Regions from separate parts of the Haloglycomyces albus DSM 45210 genome, predicted to be linked through region 1. Evidence: riboswitches for the same ligand, from Rfam matches in the RefSeq annotation. Region 1 holds a riboswitch; the other holds the start of a gene.
What was found. Region 1 has a riboswitch for thiamine pyrophosphate ahead of thiE (thiamine phosphate synthase). Riboswitches for the same ligand answer to the same signal wherever they lie in the genome.
Positions count from the first base shown of each region.

Region 2: linked by a shared signal. The riboswitch ahead of HALAL_RS0113140 (ECF transporter S component) and the one ahead of thiE (thiamine phosphate synthase) in region 1 are both predicted to bind thiamine pyrophosphate.

Region 1 covers NZ_AZUQ01000001.1:167,596-175,621, forward strand. The annotation lists gene thiC (phosphomethylpyrimidine synthase ThiC) at 1-202, opposite strand, end outside; gene thiD (bifunctional hydroxymethylpyrimidine kinase/phosphomethylpyrimidine kinase) at 205-1,005, opposite strand; gene thiG (thiazole synthase) at 1,002-1,769, opposite strand; gene thiS (sulfur carrier protein ThiS) at 1,772-1,963, opposite strand; gene thiO (glycine oxidase ThiO) at 2,021-3,133, opposite strand; gene thiE (thiamine phosphate synthase) at 3,138-3,839, opposite strand; TPP riboswitch at 3,833-3,942, opposite strand; gene HALAL_RS0100880 (class I SAM-dependent methyltransferase) at 4,038-4,655, opposite strand; gene HALAL_RS0100885 (hypothetical protein) at 4,853-5,839, shown strand; gene HALAL_RS0100890 (TMEM165/GDT1 family protein) at 6,097-6,687, shown strand; gene truA (tRNA pseudouridine(38-40) synthase TruA) at 6,718-7,581, opposite strand; partial or broken gene rplQ (50S ribosomal protein L17) at 7,669-8,019, opposite strand.
Region 2 covers NZ_AZUQ01000001.1:2,833,507-2,841,532, reverse strand. The annotation lists gene HALAL_RS0113150 (energy-coupling factor transporter transmembrane component T family protein) at 1-727, opposite strand, end outside; gene HALAL_RS0113145 (ABC transporter ATP-binding protein) at 721-2,157, opposite strand; gene HALAL_RS0113140 (ECF transporter S component) at 2,164-2,793, opposite strand; TPP riboswitch at 2,824-2,928, opposite strand; gene HALAL_RS0113135 (sulfotransferase family protein) at 3,702-4,910, shown strand; gene HALAL_RS17785 (maleylpyruvate isomerase N-terminal domain-containing protein) at 4,951-5,700, shown strand; gene HALAL_RS17780 (HAD family hydrolase) at 5,701-6,390, opposite strand; gene HALAL_RS0113120 (MoaD/ThiS family protein) at 6,513-6,797, opposite strand; gene HALAL_RS0113115 (WD40/YVTN/BNR-like repeat-containing protein) at 6,797-7,936, opposite strand.

The sequences.
Region 1 (8,026 bases):
TATTGCAGGTTTCATTCCGACCGCGCTCGTCGATCCAGGGGACACGCACCTTGTCGAGGCCCTTGACCACGTCGGAACCGGGCCCGGACGTGTCGTACAGACGAATCGGTTCCTCGTCACCGCCGAGGGCCACTTCCGCGAACGGAACGCGGATGTCGTCCCGGCTTCCGGTGACATAGACCTTTTTTCGGGATGGATGCATTGTTACTCTCCTTGTTGACTTGCGTGCTCTACGGGCCCGGGACCGGCTCCCAGCCGCCAGGAGGCGGCTCGGCGCAGCGCCCGGGTCAGGTATTTCTTGGCTCGGTCGATGGCTTGATACACATCACGTCCCATGGCCAGCTGCGCCGCGATCGCCGCCGACAGGGTGCAGCCGGTGCCATGGGTATTCGGTGTGGGGACGTAATCGGAACTGAAGGTAAAGACGTGATCGTCGATGTAAAGGAGATCGGTGGTACTGCCTTCACCGAGATGTCCTCCCTTCACGAGCACCGCCTGCGGGCCCCGGCAGGCGATCGCCTTGGCCGCCAACCGAGCGTCGGCCAAATCCGCGATCGTTCGCCCGCTGAGTCGTTCCGCCTCATCACGATTGGGCGTGATCAGCGTAGGGACGTCGGCAAAGGCGTACAGATACCGTTCGGCCTCCCCCTCGAAAAGTGCGTCTCCGCTGGTGGTCACCATGACCGGGTCGACAACCAGCTGAGGTAGCCGGCCTTTCCGCGCATAGTCGGCGACCACGTCCAGGGTGTCGACATCGGCGAGCATCCCGGTTTTCACCGCACGTACCCGAAAATCCGACAGCACGGCGTCCAACTGAGCGGCCACCGTTGCCGGACCGACCGATTGGGCGAAGCTCACTCCCACGGTGTTTTGTGCCGTGATCGCGGTCAGAACGCTGGTTCCGTGCATGCCGTGCGCCTTGAAGGTATGCAGATCGGCCTGAATTCCCGCGCCTCCACCGGAATCCGAACCCGCGACGGTGAGCGTTACTCCGGGCGTGGTCACAGCTCCGCCACCCCCTCTACGGGCGACGACGCCTGCGCCAGGAAACGTTTCGGTATGCGACCGGCATGGGCGGCGGCCCATCCGGCCTCCACGGCAGCGCGCATGGCATGTGCCATCAGTTCCGGGTTTTCGGCTCGCGTCACCGCCGTCGCCAGCAGTACGGCGGAACACCCCAGTTCCATCGCCTGCGCCGCGTCGGAGGCCGTTCCGATTCCCGCATCGCAAATGACGGGCACGGCGGAACGCTCACAGATCAGTCGCAGATTATGGGGGTTGCGAATCCCCAGACCGGTCCCGATGGGAGCGGCCAACGGCATGACCGCGGCACAACCGACCTCTTCCAAACGTTGCGCGATCACCGGATCGTCATTGGTGTAGGGCAAGACGGTGAATCCTTCGGCGACCAATTCCTCCGCCGCTTGCAGCAGTTCCACCGGATCGGGTAGGAGGGTGTCGGGATCGGATACCACTTCCAACTTGACCCAGTCGGTCTCCAAGGCTTCCCGCGCCAGACGAGCGGTGCGCACGGCCTGTTCGGCGGTATAGCATCCGGCTGTATTGGGCAACACCGATACCCCCAGCTTTTCCAGCGATTCGAGAAGACCGCCTGGACTACTCGGGTCGGTCCGTCGCAGCGCGACGGTGACCATTTCCGCTCCGGAGGCGCTAATGGCCTGTTCCAAGTGCGTCCGGTTCGCCGCTCCTCCGGTTCCGAGGATCAGTCGCGATTCGAATCGCCGTCCGGCAATGGTGATGGGCTCCATGCTCAACCTCCCTGCGTCGCAGTCAGGACTTCGACTTTGTCGTCGGGGCTCAAGGAAGTTCCCCAGCGGTGTTTGGGCACCACTTCCCCATTGACCGCCACGGCAATGCCTTTCGATGCCGTGGTGACCGCCCGGACGGCTTCCTCCACCGTTTGTATATCGTGATATAGATGTCCATTTAGCTCTATTTGCATGTGACTCTCCTAAATGAATCCAGGTGTGGGGCTATGGAAAAGCTCGACGATCTGGAATTAGAGGCGGGTAGCCCAGCGACCGGTCACGAATCTGTCGTCGGGTGTGACGGGAAAGTTCGGATTCCACGCACCCCAACGCAAGGGATCAAAGCTGCTGGGTGCGAGGGAACTGCTTCCGGACGCGACCAATTCCGACACGCTCGTCGCCGTAGCGGGAGCCAGCGCGATTCCGTGGCGATAGTGACCGGCGGCGACAATGGTGGTCTCGTCGACGTATCCGAGCAGTGGGCGATTGTCCGGGCCGGTCGGTCGATAGCCGACCGTCACTTCTTCCAAGCGGTATTCCCGTACCTCGGGTACCAGCGCGGCGGCGTACCGCAAGAGATCCAAGGTCGCCCCGGCGGTGCCGTGCCCGGGGTCGGTGATTTCGTCGGACGTTGCCCCGACCACCAGTTCCCCATTGAGACGTGGCACGAGATACACCGAGTTGTCATCCACAATCGACCTGACGGTGTGCCCGGGAAGGTCAGTCGTTCCCTTGAGACGCAACACGACACCTCGTACCGGTCGAATGGGAAGGTCAAAGGCGCGCGCCTGATTTCCCGTGGCGAGGACGACCCGATCGGCGTCCAACCGCCTGATGTCGTGAACGTCCTGCGGCACGAATTCGACCCCCGTACCTTCACACGCCACCCACAGGGCTCGCAGCACAGCGCGTGGGTCCACCGCCTGATCGGTAGTGACCAGGTGCGCTTCGCGACAGCTGGAACTGAGCAGAGGCTCGGTGCGTCGCAGGCGGCGAACACCGATCGTCTCCACCGGAAGCCGCAGGCGCTGATACAGAGTCACCTGCCGCCGAACCGCGGCGCGATCGGACTCGTTCCATCCCAAAAGGATCGTAGGATGAGCACGATAGGACAATTCTATGTCGCTCACCGCCTCAAGACGCCGAGCGAAATCGGGCCACTGCGAGACCGATTCCACGGCAAAGGGAACCAAATCCTCTTCGCCGAACTCGGCCTCCGTGACCGCGGCCAGCATTCCGGCCGCCGCATGAGTGGCCGCTCGTTGCGGTGACCCGTCGTAGACGGTCACGACGTGACCGTCCTCGGACAGCCGCCAAGCGGCGGAGAGGCCGATGATGCCTGCTCCGAGAATGGAAATACGCATCCGTTCAGCTCCTCCGTGAGGAGGACGCCGCGTGCCCCGTGTCGGCGGTACTCGGCGGCTGAGGAGGTACCGAGAACGTCTCTCCCACCGCATCGAGCAGCTCGGATGTGGCGCTTCGGACGTCCCTGGCACGGGAAACGGCGGATACGACCGCCACTCCGTGAGCACCGGCTGCGCGGCAGGACGCCGCACTGGCGGCGTCGATGCCGCCGACCGCGACCACGGGTAGTTCGACCGCGGTGCACACCGCCTTCAAGCCGTCGGTCCCCAGGGTTTCGGAAAGGCTGATTTTGGTCGTTGTCGCGTTGACCGGTCCGACTCCGAGATAGTCGGCACCGGCGCGGCGTGCCGCCCGCGCACTTTGCGGGCCACGGCAGGTCGCTCCGATCGTCAGCGTCGGATCGAGGATTCGCCGAGCGGCATCGACGGGGAGGTCGTCATCGCCGAGATGCACACCGTCGGCGCCGACCGCCTGTGCGATGTGGACGGAATCATTGATGAGGCACCAGGCCCCGGACTGTCGACACATTTCCATGAGACAGCGTGCCAAGTCGAATTCGGCGCGATCGGTGAAATGGTCCTCGGTGCGCACCTGGATGAGTCGAACGCCCGCGTCAAGCGCCGCCTCGGCAGTCTGAATCGGATTGGAATCGAGACGTGTGTCCGTAATGAGATGTAGCCGTGGCAATTGCGAAGTCAACCGCATAGCACCCTTCTCCCTTCGCCAGTATTACCTGGATCAGGTCGGTACGGTCAGGACTACCCAGTCCAATCTCAGCCCGATGCATCGGGCCCCCGTGAGTTCACTGTTCGATTATCACTGTACGGCACGTACGGTTCATACGCCAGTACCGAACACGTTTCGTCGTGAGTGAGACAACAGCACCGAGGCATGCGCAGCGTGTCAGTCGCGCGATACCCGCAGGACGCGGTAACCCTTGGCGCTGGCGTGCTTGTCAACCGCCCAGCCCTCCGAGGCGAGCCACTTCGCCAGAGAGTCCCCGCCCAGGTGCTTGGAAACGACGAGCCAGGCGACCCCGTTGGGACGCAATCGCGGCAACCACTCGCTCAAGAGCCGATGCAGGCTTTCCTTACCGATCTTGATCGGGGGGTTCGACCAGATCTCATCGAAACGAACCTCGGCGGGCACCTCGTCCACCGACCGCACGTACACCGTCCCTTCGGAATCGGACGTGTTTCGCCGAGTCAGGTCCAAGGCACGCTCATTGACATCGACCGCCCACACCTGCGCCTGTGGGTTCTCGGCCAAAACGGCCGTAATAGGGCCGTATCCACACCCCAGGTCCAGATACGTCCCACCTCCGTCCGGTGGGGTGACTTTCCCCAGAAGCACGTTCGTTCCGGGATCCAGGCGACTTCCCGAAAAGACCCCCGCCGAGGCCACCAACTCATAGGAACGTCCATCGACGTCAAAGGAGACGGTTCGTTCGCGGTCGGTCGAGGTCGGCTGCGCGGAAAAGTAATGTTCGGGACCGTCATCGGGTTGCTCTACGTTCGACACCCGGTGATTATGCCACTGGAGCGATCGGCCGTCGCATGCGGAGAGCGTCGCCGTTTTCCCGGATACGTGTCGCACGCCACTGCTAACGATTCCGACACGCCGACCGTTCATGTTTCCGCACCGTAATCCCCATACAAACTCACCCCGACGAGGGAAAATCCTCCGTACTCGGCTCCTGCGGGGCTATTCTCCGAAATATGCCACACGCTCCATCTCCGTTCGGCGTACCTGACGTCGATAGAACACCGGGCCAACGACAGGCGCCTTCGCAGCGCCCGGTGGCCACCCGCGGCACTTCACTTCCGGAACACACTCCGACCGCTCGTTTGGCCCCGGACGACCTCCCCCATCCGCTCACTCCGGAAGAGGAACTGGAGGAACACCTCGACGAAATACACGCGTCCCGTCGCCTTCGCCGCGCGGCACGAAAGGCCAGCGTCCGTACGCGCCGGTGGACCAAGATCCTGGCTGTCGTCTCCGGTCTCGCCGTCACGGCCGGCTGTCTAGCGGGGACGTATATCGTATTGCAGGAGAAGGAAAGCGGTCCGCCCTCGCAACCCCTGGCCGCCGTCCCCCAGGGAGACGACGGAGGTGAGACGGCCGAAGAGGGATCGATGCTCGACCATGACCCCAATGACGTCGTCGACCCCATCGCCGCCCGCGACACCGACCCCGACCCCCTCACCGTCGATGAACTGTTCGGGCCCGAAGTGTTGACACCCAACGGATCGGAGCGGGGATACACGGTCATCGGCCAGGAGAACCTGAAACCCTGCACAGAGGCGGTGATCGGGGATTTGGCCGACCTCGTCGAGCAATCCGCCTGCACCCAGACCGTGCGCGCGACCGCCCGCTCTGACAGCGGCGACTTCCTCATCACCCTTGGAGTCATGAATCTGTCCTCGGACACCGAGGCGGAATCGATCACCGAACAGCTCAACAACGATCTGGAAGGGGGGTTTTCCGCCTTGCGGGTGGACGGCATGAGTTCCGACCTCGGACGGTCCGACACCATGGTCGGCTACAGCACCTACGGCCACTACCTTCTCTACGCCGTGGTGGGACGTTCCAACGGTGAAGCGCTGAACGAGGAAACCGAAGCCGTCCGCACCATAGTGAACGACCTCGTCGATACCTGGCTGGTCGACCGGCTGCTTCCCCGCCGAGACCTGGACGGTGAGTGAACGAGCCGCGTTGGGCCCGCATCTGTCTAGTACGACACACCACCCTGGTCGTATCCCGACGGGACCACGTAGACTTGACCTCTCTGAAGGGGAGTAGCTCTTCGCCAGACTGTCGACATACTGGCCTTCCGGCCCGGCACCTGGAGCGGGAACCACGGTTTCCGCCAGCGAGACCTTCGGTCGCAGTGTGATGCCCGCTGCCGTGCCGAAGTCGTCTTGTGTTTGATCCTCGGCACGGCCCAACCGAGCAAGGATCCATCATCGATATCACCGCAGCAGCCGTTGTATTCGGCCTCATCTTCATCGCGGAAATCCCCGATAAAACCACCCTGGCCGGGCTCATGTTGAGCACCCGTTTTCGCCCGATCTACGTGTTCCTCGGAGCGGCGGCCGCCTTCGTCGTCCACGTGATCCTGGCCGTGAGTGCGGGAAGTCTGCTGACCCTGCTTCCGCAGCAACTCCTGTCCATCGTGGTAGCGGCCCTGTTTCTCATTGGGGCGGTCACGCTGTTCTTCCATAAGGACGACGACGAGGCCGACGCCGCCGACGAAACGAAGACCCCTACCGGAAAGTCGTTCTGGAAAGTGGCCGGGATGAGCTTCAGCATTATTCTGGTCGCCGAATTCGGGGACATGTCACAGCTGATGATGGCCAGCTTCACCGCCCACTACGGACATCCCTTGTCCGTCGCGCTCGGCGCGGTATTGGCGCTCTGGACGGTCGCCGCCCTGGGAATCATGGGTGGACGCACTCTCGTGAAGTTCGTACCGATCGGAGTACTCACCAAGATCGGGGCCGGGGCCATGGCTCTACTGGCCGCCTACAACCTCTACGAGGCCTTCACCTGACACATGGCGCGTACGGCGACGAGGAGGCCGTCATCCTTCGTCGCCCGCTTGGGCGTTGGGTGCTTCAGGGGAGTTCTGCTCCGTCAGGGTCCGAATTCGTCGGGTCGTATGCACACGTTCCGCCCAGCGTGCCGGATCGTCGGAGTAATACACCTCCACCAGAGTCAGCCCCTTCGGCCCAACCACATGCACATCGTTGGCCCGTTGATCCACACGCAGCAGGGAGGCGAGCCAGTCTTCGTCCCGTCGCCCGTCTCCCACCGCAAGAGCCGCGCCTACCAGCGATCGCACCATGGAATGGCAGAAGGCATCGGCCCGGACGGTGGCCACGGCCGTTCCATCGGCGTCCCGCTCCCAGTGGTAATCCAATAGGGCACGGATCGTGGTCGCCCCTTCCTTACGTTTACAGAACCCTACGAAATCGTGCTCCCCCAGCAGCCGTTCGCAGGCGCGGTTCATCCTGTCGACGTCGACCGGGCGGGGCCACGGCAGGGTGTCGATGCGGCGCAGCGGGTCGACCCCCCAGGTGTGATCGGACACCCGATAGGTGTAGCGACGCCATTCGGCGGCGAAGCGGGCGTTGAAGACCGGGTCGACCTCTTCGGCGCGAGTAACGCGGACGTCAGCAGGGAGAATCCCGCGCAATCGCCACAACAGTTTGGGGCGCAGTTCTTCCCATTTCGCTCGATTCACGTCGACGTGTACGACTTGACCGGTAGCGTGTACCCCGGCATCGGTACGTCCCGCGACGGTGAAGTCCTCCAGCTCGCCGAACAACAGTGTCAGGGCCCGTATGACCTCGGCGGCCACCGTGGGGCGCTGAGGCTGCACCGCCCAGCCGGAATAGGCCGTCCCGTCGTATGACACCCGCAAGCGCAGACGAACCTGATCCATGTACCGTCTCCTTCTTCCCCAAAGAAAAAACAAAGCCGCACACCCGGGTTGGGTGTGCGGCTTGAATGTTAATCGGTCCGGTGGTTAGTCCACCAGCTCGATGATCGCCATCGGCGCGTTGTCACCTTTGCGGCGACCCGCTTTGATAATGCGGGTGTAGCCACCGTCGCGGTTGGAGAACCGCGGCGCGACCTGCTCGAAGAGGTCGTGGGTGATGTCCTTGTTCCGCAGCTTGGCCAGAGCCAGGCGACGGTGATGCAAGGTACCTTTCTTGCCATAGGTGATCAGGCGTTCCGCGTAGGGACGCAGACGACGCGCTTTGGTGAGCGTGGTCGTGACGCTGCCGTGTTCGAACAGCGACGCCGCCAGCCCAGCGAGCATCAGTTTTTCGTGCGCCGGAGAGCTTCCCAGGCGACGGCCCTTAGTCGGAGTGGGCATTCTTAAA
Region 2 (8,026 bases), 2.7 Mb from region 1:
CCGCCACCAATACCCAGTCGCGACCGTGCCAGCGCGATCGGCGCGCATACGTGCGGTCGACCGCCGGATCAAAGCCACGTGCCTCCACGGCGAGCGCGAGGCGTTGTCCTCGCCGCAGGGCGATGACCAGGAGGCCGAACATGGTCGAGGCAAACAGGCGCACTCGGCGTATGGGATTTCCTCGTCCGTCCAGGCCTCGGGCGCGACGAGCGCTACTGAGGCGCTGCCATTCTTCGGCCAGCAACGGCAGCATGCGCAATGCGGTCAAAGCGCCGATGGTGAATCGTTCGGAGACCCGCCACTGCTGCATCAGGGCGTCTGCCATATCGGTGGGATCGGTCGTCGTCAACCCGACCAAACCGACCAGGGCGGCGATCGCCACTCGCAGTCCCAGAACGGTGCCCGTTTCCAAAGCGTCGGAGGCGACGGTGATCGGACCCCAGGTCCACCACACCTGTCCTGTTTTCTCCGCTGCCCAGACGGTATTGATGAATACCACCATCGCGGCGGCCGACCAGAAGAAAAGCAGTCGGTGGGCCAGGCGCGGCCACGACACCCCCGATACCGCGGTGAGCAACAGACTGAAACCCAGCAAGAGCCCCAATTCCTGCCAGGAGTCAAGAAGGAAGGCGGCCAAGGTGACAGACGCGGCGGCGATGAGTTTGGACAGTGGGTTCAACCGCGCGACCAGAGATTCGGGCGGACACAACGGCAGAGCGGTCACCATTGTCGTTCCTCCGCCACACGACCGTCCGATAGGACGATCTCGCGGTCACTCAATGCCGCCACGAAGTCTCGATCATGGGTGACGGCTATGATTCCGGTTCCCTCACTCCGTACTTGATGCACCAGGTCCAGCATCTCCGCCCAGGTTCTCCGATCTTGCCCGTAGCTGGGTTCGTCCAGCAGCAGGACACCGGGAGCGGCGGCCAATGCCGCGGCGACCGAGAGACGGCGTGCTTCACCGCCCGATAGCGTAAACGGGTTGGCTCTGGCCAAACGGCTCAGTCCCAGACGCTCCAGGAGTTCGTCCACTCGACGTTCCGTTCGGCTCTCCGCCCAACCGGCCATGCGTGGGCTGAAGGCCAGCTCCTCGCGGACTTCGGAAGTGATGAATTGATTTTCCGGATTCTGGAACACCGTTCCCACATGCCCGGCCAAGGTCGGTGCCTTCATCCGATGTAGTGGAACATTCGAGTCGCTGACCCGCACGGCACCGGTGCGCGGCTTCTCGAGTCCTCCCAGCAAGCGCGTCAAGGTGCTTTTTCCCGATCCGTTGGATCCGGTGATCGCCACCATTTCACCTGATCGATGTTGCAGGTCAATCCCTTCCACGGCATTATGATCGGATCGTTTATAACGATAGGCGAGCTTCGTCGCCGACAGGCACACCCGGCCGGGGTCCCCGCGTCGTGGCGATGGAACGGGGACATTGGGGCTCCAGATACCGTGCTCGATCAAGCGATCATCGTGTTCGGCGAGAACGGTGGCGGCAGATCCGGAGGCCAACAGTCTCCCCTCACCGTCCAGAACCAGCGCACGATCGAAACGATCACCGACCTCGGCCAACCGGTGTTCCACCATCACACACGTCATGTCAGGATCGGCCAAGATGGGATCGAGCGCTTGCCACACCAGCGAGCGTCCCTCGGCGTCCAGATTGGCCGAAGGTTCATCGAACAGCATCAGGCCCGGGCGGCGAGCCAAGTTTCCCGCAATGGCGAGACGCTGCATTTCGCCGCCCGACAGGGCCGCGGTGGGGTGGTGGAGTGGATAGGGAAATCCGACCCCCGCCAGCGCACGCCGCACCATCGGCCAGATATCGGATTCGGGAGTGGCCTGGTTTTCCAGGCCAAAAGCCACATCGTCACCACAACGCGCCATAATGATCTGGCTCAGTGGGTCCTGAAAGACCATGCCGGATCCATTGCGCCGTACGGCCGGGTCGGAGCCGTCGATTGTCAACTCTCCACTGAGCTCGCCGCCTCTGGTATCCGCCAGCCCCGCCAGAAGCGCCAAGAGCGTCGATTTACCGCTGCCCGACGGCCCCAGCAAGAGAACGTTCTCCCCATCCGCGATGTGAAAGTCGAGCTCCTGCACCGCCGGGGCGCGGCGACCGGCATGCCTGAAGCCAAGGCCACGTGCGGTGACGACCATGGTTCTCTAGATCCGTTCCCGTTCGGCGCCCGCCGCCAGTGAGTTCAAAGCCCCGGTAGGCAAGAGCGCGCGCATCAGGTACCACGATCCCAGACCGGCGACGATGGCACCCGAGGTCGCCGAGATGAGGACGAATGGAACCTGGAAGGTCCAGAGTCCGGTGGCACTGTAGTAAGCGAATACGTCCCAGATCGTAGCGGTGGTCGCGGCCAAGGCACCGGCCAGAATCGCGATGCCACGATTGTAATGACGGTAGCGGCCGCCGGCAAAAGCCAGTTCACCGCCCAGACCCTGCACGACACCTTGGACGGCCACCAACACACCCCATTGGGACCCCATCAAGAGGCTCACGCTGGCAGCGAGACCTTCGGTGAAGACCGAGGCACCGGCTTTCCGAACGATCAATGGTGCCAGGACCGCCGGAATCAACCAGACACCGTAGAGGATTCCCTTCAGGGGCGGGTAAACGGCTTCCAATGCCGGAGTGGAAAAGGCCCACATCAGGTTCCAGGCCCAGAAAACCACACCGAAGGCGACTGCGAGGACGGCGCAGGTGATGATGTCCACCATGCGCCACCGCAGAGGGGCAAAGCCCTGCGGTTTATCAGATTTGGAATGCGAAGTAGGGTCAGTCATTTCTGTGCCTTTCTACTTGGGCAAGCAGCACAGACGAGACCTCCGACTCCCTCCGCCGGCATCATCCGGTTCAGGTAGTGAGGGTCTGTGAATGTAATTCACACTCTCAGCCGTAGGGCTCCCCTGTCGTGTGAATAGAACGTTATCACCCCCGCCGACCGGAACCAAAACCTTGCATCATTCGTCACAATAGATATAAGAGGGGATGATATCGCTTGAACGGCGCGATTGTTTTCTCTGTCCTGTTGTGTGAGTCGGCGGCGATCCCGCCGACTCTTTTTTTGGTTGGTGGGTGACCGCTCAGCTTGCCCCAGGCACTCCATATTTACGCTGCGGGGGATTCTCACGACCTGAAGGTCGCAACGAATCCTCCTCGCGCAAATCTGCAGCACCTGGAACAACCTGAGCTCCCCTCCAGCTCTACCGCCGCTGCACACGCGCTGCGCGCGCTGTTAGCGGCTCGCCAGTTACGTAACAGACTTGTGTGGTGGTCAGGCTCGTCTTGATGAAATACAGGCATCTCTACCACCGCATCGTGCTGAAGCACGTGCGGCTCGCAAGTTGCGATTGTCCCTGGGAGCGGCTTGGTGGTTGAGACCTTCGGGAAACAGGGCTATCTCTATACTCGCTGCTCGACCATTAAAAGTGTGGTGTGGAGGCCGAACACTGCTGAAATACGCCTCGAATGTCGTCCCTGCGCTTCAAGCGGACATCACGTTTACGTATTAACCTTTGGCGGTTCACGATACGAGAGTTACGTTCTGCCCGATTCGACAGCGGGGATTTCTAGTCGCACACGAACCACGATCGTGATGCCCACTCATTTCCCTGGGGTGCCACAAGGTCAAGTACCCTGTACTGCATTGTACTCATTATCGGTGCCCGACAAGCATGAAAGATACATTTCGATGCGCAGGATTACCAATACCGCCAAGTTCCTCAATACAGTACTCTCACCCTTCACCAAAGCACGCCAAGATCCTGACAAAGCTTCTCGTGCCTGGTACGAGTCCGTTGATAAACTGGTGGAGTCCACCGGATACAGCATTGACGACGATCAGGCGTTCGTCGACGACTTCGATTTCCTACTCCGCTGCTTCGCCTCCACACCCGGATTGACGCCCATCGGTTGGAAAGGCCAGCTCGACGGAGCCGTCAGCCGCTTGGAAAACCGGCTACGGGTGCGCCAGTTGCATCGCGACAATCCCGCCATTCGCGACGAGGTCATTGAGCGTCCCGTATTCGTCGTCGGCCTCCCAAGAACCGCCACCAGCTTGACGCACAAAATACTGGCACGCAGTGACGGCCATCGTGGTCCGCTGCTGTGGGAACTGCAATACACCAGCCTCGACCTGGACGAGGTCGAGAGACATCGACGTATCAAAAGCATCCAGCGGCAGCTCGACGCCACCTTCAAATTCTCCCCGGCATTCGACATCATCCACCCCGTCCGCATCGACCAGCCGGAGGAGTCACTCGCGCTACTGCCGCACACCTATTTCCACCTCAGTTGCGCCCTCATGGAAGACTACCGGGAATGGCTGACTCAACGTGACCTCACCGAGGACTACCAGTACCTCAAAGAAGCCCTGCAAGTCCTCCAACATGGTCGCCAACCACAGCGATGGATTCTCAAATACCCCGGTCACGTCGCCGATCTGGACGTCATTTTCCGCACCTTCCCCGATGCGACGATCGTGTGGACCCACCGCGATCCCATGACGGTCATGGGATCGTTCTGCAGCCTGGTGGAAACGCTCGGCGGATTGCACGTCAAGGATATCGATCGCCACCATATTGGACGAATGTGGTTGGACGTCCTCAGTGAGTCGGTCAACGAAGGACGTCGTCATCGTCCCAACGCCCCACGTGGAGGCATTATCGACGTCGGATACCACCAACTCGTGTCCGACCCCCAGAACTACGTCCCCGAGCTGTACCGCAAGCTCGGAGCGAATTGGACTCGGGAGGATTCCAACAAACTTGATCGGCTCACCGACCGTCCGATCCGCGACCGCCGACATGAATACGACATTTTCCGCTACGGACTCGAGCCACAGCAAATCGAAAAGGCGTTCCAAGATTATCTGCCCCTGGTTCATCAAGTGAACGGGTAATTGAGAACTTCATGTCAGCGGTCGTCGATATTGTTGCAGTATGGATTTCTCCGATATGCACAACGAATTTCTCGCCGAGGCCCGACTTCTGCGCCAGGCGGCCGCTGCCAATCTTGACGGCCGGGTACCAACCTGCCCCGACTGGAATGGAGCTCAACTACTCCACCACTGCACTCAGGTCTACGACGGCGTCACCAACGGAATGAAGGCGAATGCGGCCCCCGATTGGCCTCCGCCGGAACGCATTGGGAAAGACACGGCGACGGGATTCGATGCCGCAGTAGCCGATCTATCCGCCACTCTGAATGTAGGGCAACCCGGTGACCGAACGTGGACCTGGCACGGACCGGATCAAACGGTAGGCTTCTGGATCCGTCGTATGGCTCTCGAAACCGTGGTCCATCGCATCGACGCGGAGCTGATCGACGGCGGCTCACCTAAGGTGAACAACGAGGACTTGGCGCTCGAGGGCATCGATGAGTTCGTCACCGTCATGCTCGCCTGGTACAGCGTGGACGGAAATGAAGAGGTACGTGACATACTCGAAGCTCTTCAGGGGCTTCGTATCGGCCTCAAGGCGCCCCAGCGGTCATGGACGCTCGCCATAGCCCCGGACGGCATCGACGTCGAAAACGACGTCTCCGACGATACGGACGCGATCGTTTCGGCCGACCCGTCGGATCTCATGCTGTGGCTGTGGAAGCGCGTTTCCACCGAATCGGTCGACGTCGTCGGTGACATGGCCGCCGTCGACCGTTTCTGGACATCACTCGATCCCTTTACCGCATAGTTAGAGACTGAGGAGGTCGGGCAGCCGCCCGATCTCCGCGTCGGGTTTAATGTTCACGTCGCTTTCCCCACCAGAACGATTCAACCAGATCGTCCGCAATCCCGCGTTCTGAGCCGCCGCGACGTCCTCCACCGGATGATCGCCGATGTGAACGCAATTCTCCGGCGCAACATCCAAACGCTCGATGGCGACCCCGAAAATTCGACTGTCGGGTTTCACAAAACCCGACTCGGCGGCAGTGACTACGACGTCGAAACGCTCCCCCAATCCCATGCTTTCGGGGCGGGTATTGCCGTTTGTTACCAACGCCAAAGAATAGTTGTGCGCCAATGATTCCAAGGTTTCAATGGTGCGGTCGTACAGGCGCTGGCCACTGAGTCGGTCGTCAAAGTAGCGGTCACACAGACGATCGGCCGACTCAATGTCACCTCCGCACTGTGCCACCGCTTCTCGGAAGGCCGCGCGCCGAATCCCCTCCATTGTCGTCCGCCCGTATTTGGGGAGGGCGGCCAGTCGCTCACGCACCTCGATCAGCCATTCGACCGAGACATCGCCGTCAGGCCGCCGCAGCCCTTCCGACCGCATCGTGTCGACGGCCTTCTGTAGAGCTTCCCGCATGGCGGTCTGGAAGTTCCACAAGGTCTCGTCGCCATCGAAGGATACAGCTTTGATGGTTGACCAATCGAACACCTGAGCACTCCTCACATATGATCGAATGGCCCTATTATCTCCCACCACCCTCCGCAGTGTCGCATTCGACCTAGCGGTATCCGAGTCACTGTCACATATCGGGAGGCAACCGTCCCACGACGTTATCCTCCAGCCACCGAAGGCAGGATCTGAACATCCTGCCCCTCGGCAACCTGAGTGTCTTGCCCGTCAAGGGCACGGCACTCCTCATCACCCACGTAGAAGTTGACGAAACGACGTAGAAGCCCGGACTCGTCCCGCAGACGGCGTTCCAAGCGAGGGTGGCTCACCGCCACCGCGTCCAGAACGTCACGCAAACTCACCGGTCCTTCCACCGTGAGCTTCAAACGCGCCTCTCCGCCGGTTTCACTACGCAAAGCAGACGGAATCAATATCGTCACCGGCATTAGGACACCTCGACGGCTCGGACGCACAGCACGTCGGGTAGGTGTTGAGCCACCGGAACCCAATCCTGACCGTCGATCGCCGCGTAGACGTCACCACACCGGGTCCCGAAGTAGAAGGCGGGAACGTCACCGTTGTCCACACTGGCCCCATCGCGCAGGACCTGGCCGCAATAGGCTTCGCTCGGCAAACCGGAACTCCATTCACTCCAGGTCTGCCCCGCGTCCTCAGTACGCCACGCCTGCAGTTTATTCTGCGGCGGGAACCGATGCAGGCTGGCCTCCACCGGGAAAACCACTGCGGTCTTCTCTTGGCTGGGGTGCGCGACGACCGAGAATCCGAATCGAGAAGGAAGACCGTCGGACACTTCCTTCCACCCCGATTCCGGATCATTGCTGTAGAACACCGGGCCATGGCTTTGCACGAAGTACCCGCCGGAAGTGTCTCGGACTACCTTGTGAATGCACTGCCCCGAATCGGGATACTCTTCGGGGAGATAGTCGGTCGAGATACCCTTCGACACGTTCGTCCACGACCGGCCCCCGTCATCGGACTGATAGATTCCGCCCGTGGAGACTCCGACCGTCAGCTGGTCGCCCTCGCCGGGGACGATCGTATGCACGGCGGCACCGCCGGCACCGGGACCCCACGTGACGTGCTCGGGGACGTTCCACAGCGAGCGGTTGAATTCAAAGGTCTCACCCCCGTCGTCGGAGATGAAGAGCGCCGAGGGCTCCACCCCGGCGTATACTCGTCCCGGCTGATCTCCGAAGACCAACTGCCAGACCCGTGCCAGGGTGTTCTTCTTGTCGGAATCGGGCTGGTCCACCCCGGGGTTATCGCTGAAGTCCAAGGGTCGATACGGAAGATCCTGTGGGAACGCGATGGGTGCCTGTTGCGGTTCCCGCCAGGTTCGCCCGAGGTCGTCCGAACTCCACAGACTCGTCCCGAAGTGAGGGCTCGACGCTCCCACCATGATCCGATTGGTACGGGGATCGATACCTATGGAGTAGAATTCCGACGCGTCGGTGAAACCGTCGGGATCGACATTGATCGGTCCTTCCACCGACCAGGAACGCCGATCATCGCTGGTAGCGAGGAATAGCCCTTTACGGGTGCCGATTGCGGCCAGATATGCCATTATATGCTGCCTTTCACATGAGATTTTTCCCATCAGTGTATGGCAGCCCACTGACACTTTGGGGGATCTACATCGAAACGGCAGTTCAGG